Regions from separate parts of the Peribacillus sp. NPDC096447 genome, predicted to be linked through region 1. Evidence: riboswitches for the same ligand, from Rfam matches in the RefSeq annotation. Region 1 holds a riboswitch; the other holds the start of a gene.

Region 1 (2,207 bases):
AGGGAAAGCCGAATAGCCAGTATTTGCCGCAAGTATCAAGATCAAGGCAGTCGTACCTTGAATGAAGAAATACATGAAATTCCGTCCAAAGATCTCCTCAGCAATCTGGGAGACGACCGTTACCTCTGCGCTAGGAACAATGCTTAAATAATAGGCTAAGAATACGATTCCCGAAAATAATACAGCTAGCAAGGAACCCATAGCTATTAAAGTTTTCGCAGCATTATTCGGGGCTGGATCTTTAAAGTTCGGGATTGCATTGGAAATCGCTTCGACCCCTGTCAATGCGGAGCTTCCTGATGCAAATGCCCTTAGCAGTATAAATAAACTGATGCCCGCTACCGGTGTCCCGATTGACGCATGCAATTCCGGTGAGACTCCTCCCGTCAAAATCTTGTAAATTCCAACACCGATCAAGATGAACAATGCTAAAACGAATAGGTACACCGGATAGGCCAAAACAGATGCCGACTCCGTAACCCCCCTTAGGTTCAAGATTGTAAGTAGAATGACGAAAATGATGGCTATGACGACATTATAATCATGCAGGCCGGGAAAAGCGGACGTGATGGCATCCGTACCAGCAGAAACACTTACAGCGACCGTTAATATATAATCAACCAATAAGGATGCTCCGGCTATCAACCCTGGATTGACACCTAAATTGTTTTTTGAAACCACATAGGCCCCCCCGCCATGCGGATAAGCGAAAATGATTTGTCTATAGGACAAAATCAAAGCAGTTAACAAGATCAATACTCCGATCGCGATAGGGATTGAATACCAGAATGCTGCAGCACCGACCGTGATCAGGACGATCAATATTTGCTCCGGCCCATATGCAACCGAAGACAAAGCATCAGAAGATAATATCGCCAAAGCCTTTGTTTTGTTAAGCTTTTGTTCACCAAGTGCATTTGACTTTAAAGGCCTCCCAATCAAGAACCTCTTTATAGAAGATAACATCAAGAATTCACCACCAAAGTTAATTTATAAGTTTATGTTACCCAGCTGTAGCGAAAAACAAGACGAAACATAAAAATGCCTACAAGTCATAGTTAAATAGACCTGTAGACATCAATTTTTTTTGTCTAACAAGCTCCACTTTCCTTCTCATATAACGCTTACGAGGTTAGCTGTCGGATTCGGACCTAAGAGTAGCCCTACCTTTTAAAAAGGATTCACCCCTTGGATTGTAAACAATCCCAATAACGGGTCCCCCGCACCATAAGGTTTAAGCGATTTAGAAATATGAAACTGTTGATTATCATACTCCCGTGAAATGGAAAAGTAAATGAAAATTTTACACAAAAATAGAATTATTCTTTGTAAGCGAGGTTTTATTCTTGACGTATATTACATAAGTCATGCAATGACATGATTCGAAGGTAGGAAAGGAGGTAAATAAAGGTAAAATAATCCAGGAGTCAATGAACAAAAGGTGGTTCGAAAAGGAAAAGATAACCAGCATCATGGAGATGGCGATGAAAGAAATTAACCAGATCTGCCCCAGCTCGGATCGTCATTAAAAGGGTAAACTTGCATTAAATATCAAATTCCGCTTTAATTCCCGTCCAATAGGGGCACTATTCCACTGATTCACCCTAATTAATTCCTTCCTTCTTGAATGGGTCTCAAATTGCTTTTTTTAAAGACAAAGTATTTCTGGCCAAGATAGTTAAGCACTGTATAAAAGATTGTTCCTATGAGAACAGCCAAATTTTGTTGTAGGGATAAATGAACGGATCCTTCCAGTGATTCTGCAATAGCTTGGCCTATAGAATAAGCGGCGGAATAACAAATCAGGATGACGCAAAAGAAACGGGCAACTCCTCGCCGCCATTCTATATCGCTTTTAAAGGTAAAAGTCCTGTTCAAAAGAAAACTCGTTACAGCTCCCGTACCATTGCCGAAAAAGGTGGAGACCCAGTAAGATAATTCAAGAACATTCATAAGAAAAAGCATGATGGAAAGTCCAACCGCTGTATTGACTATTCCAACCAATAAAAAACGGATAAAGGAGTTAGTGTGTTTTAGATAGTTTTTCAATACTGTTCCGTTCATCGTCTAGTTGCTCCCGTTTTTTTAAATCGAGCGGATTAAATAGATCTAGATCAACAATATATTTAGGCCGGCGTTTGGATTCATTATAGATTTTACCGATATATTCCCCAATCAAGCCGACAGCAATCAACTGCAGTCCGCCG
Region 2 (2,207 bases), on a different contig from region 1:
TCTCCTCTTTACCTCTACATTCTTCATTACTAAATTTTAACATTAATGTTTTTATAATGTAAATGACGCAAAAAAACTCATTCAAAATAAATGAGTTTAAAAGGAAAAACAAGATATGGATTTTTCGCTCAGCGTTCCCGGATAGGACACAGGGATTTCATAATTGAATACCGCTAATGATGTTGGGATTTAGTTGATTTACCTTAGAGAAAATAATTTTAAAAACGGATTCTTTTTCTTATCCGTTATCCTTAACTCATCCATGATGATTTGATCCTCATGATCGGCTATCCATTTCCTTAGTGCATCTTTATCCTGGCATTGTGTTAAATATGTCTGGCCACCTTTACCTGTAGCATTAATAACATATCTATTGAACGTCTTCTCCATAATTGCCCGCCTTTTTAATAAAATGTATTGAATTTTTAAATACGAATGCAATGCTTTTTTTCTTTATGATTTACAAAAGAAACATAATATATATATTACAAATTTTGCTTGGCAAATAGCGTGTTCTGCTTGAAAGTATTGAATAAAGTACATCGATGCTGGTTATCATAATCGGATTAATCGAACCTATCATAATGTGCTAACTAATATTTGTCAATACGTTTTTTAAATGTAAATAAAACGTAAATTTTCAGTTTTGTTAAAGAAATATTTTTTTACCATTTAGGGGTTTACAACTACTAAATGATGGGAGTAGAATACGTTTATCAATTTAATGCATTTCGGCCTAAACTCAATGGAATTGAGTACGGAGGACCCAATCAATTGGGGTTAATTCTGCCTTGCAGAAGGGATGAGATCAGCTCTTTCGCCATCCTACCCGTCAGCTAACTTCGTCGGCTAAAGCGAAGGAGGTCATAAGACCGCCTATTTCGGGAGTTTTTTTTCACGCTTTTTGTGGCAAAATAACTGTTCGATGTTTTCGCTGGTCTTTTTATTATGCCTTTAAAAAGATTCTGAAAGCAGATTGATGATTAAAATATCATACAGTTTCACTCAATTTTTTTATAGGTAGGGATGATCAATTTGATAAAAGCAAAAAATTTGTTGGATCCGCCAAAAATACTTGTACTCGGCTTTGCCATCCTGATACTTATCGGGTCCTATTTATTGACCCTGCCGATTTCCACAGAAAATGGCAATGGCCTTTCTTTTCTGGATGCTTTATTCACCTCGACTTCCGCTACATGTGTAACAGGACTGGTCGTAGTGGATACGGGAACGACCTTCACCACTTTTGGTGAGTTGGTCATCTTAACACTGATTCAGATAGGCGGCTTAGGATTCATGTCATTTGCGACGTTTTTCTTTTTCCTATTAGGTAAAAGGATTTCTTTAAAAGGCAGGTTACTCTTGCAGGAGTCCTTAAATAATCTATCCATGGCAGGTGTAGTCAGGTTAGTGAAGCGGCTTTTAATTTTCACGGCCATCATTGAGGGCATAGGTGCCCTTATCTTATCGATTCGCTTTTCTTTTGACATGCCAATCGGCAAAGCAATCTATTACGGGGTTTTTCATTCCATATCGAATTTCAATAATGCCGGCTTTGATTTAATGGGGGAATTCAGGAGCTTGACCCCTTATGTATCGGATCCCTTCGTAACCCTTACGGTCGTCTTCCTCATCACGTTTGGCGGAATAGGTTTCATCGTGATGAATGAAATATACGAATACCGTGATACCCATCGTTTATCCATGCATACGAAGGTTGTTCTGACGACTAGCTTAACCCTTACGATTGTCGGAGCAATTTTAATCTTTTTATTCGAGTTCGGTAACCAAAAGACATTACAGCCTTTATCTTTCATGGGTAAAACGTTATCGTCTTTATTTCAGTCAGTTACACCACGGACAGCCGGCTCCAATACGCTGAATATCCCTGATTTGACTCAGCCTACCTTACTGCTCATCATTTTTCTGATGTTCGTCGGGGCTTCACCCGGATCGACTGGCGGCGGGATTAAAACGACTACATTGGCAACGCTTGTCGGAACGGTTTGGTCACAGATTAAAGGAAAGGGTGATGTGGTATTATTCCGGCACCGCATTGTAAGTGAAACGATCTTTAAGGCATTGTCCGTTACATTCATTGGCGTATTCATGGTTTCCATCATCTCCATTCTGCTGACCATCACTGAAAGCGGAACTGATTTCTTAATGATTTTGTTTGAAGCCACTTCAGCATTCGCCACCGTGGG

Evidence for each region. A riboswitch is a leader RNA that binds a small molecule or an ion and turns the genes downstream of it on or off. The one in region 1 is predicted to bind cyclic di-AMP.
Region 2: another riboswitch for cyclic di-AMP. It lies ahead of ACIQZD_RS21225 (TrkH family potassium uptake protein); the one in region 1 lies ahead of ACIQZD_RS06120 (APC family permease).

Annotation. Positions count from the first base shown of each region.
Region 1 is NZ_JBIWEV010000001.1:1,223,293-1,225,499, forward strand. It holds gene ACIQZD_RS06120 (APC family permease) at 1-966, opposite strand, end outside; cyclic di-AMP (ydaO/yuaA leader) riboswitch at 1,106-1,251, opposite strand; gene ACIQZD_RS06125 (GtrA family protein) at 1,609-2,064, opposite strand; gene ACIQZD_RS06130 (glycosyltransferase family 2 protein) at 2,024-2,207, opposite strand, start outside.
Region 2 is NZ_JBIWEV010000006.1:317,842-320,048, reverse strand. It holds gene ACIQZD_RS21230 (hypothetical protein) at 199-390, opposite strand; cyclic di-AMP (ydaO/yuaA leader) riboswitch at 724-866, shown strand; gene ACIQZD_RS21225 (TrkH family potassium uptake protein) at 1,036-2,207, shown strand, end outside.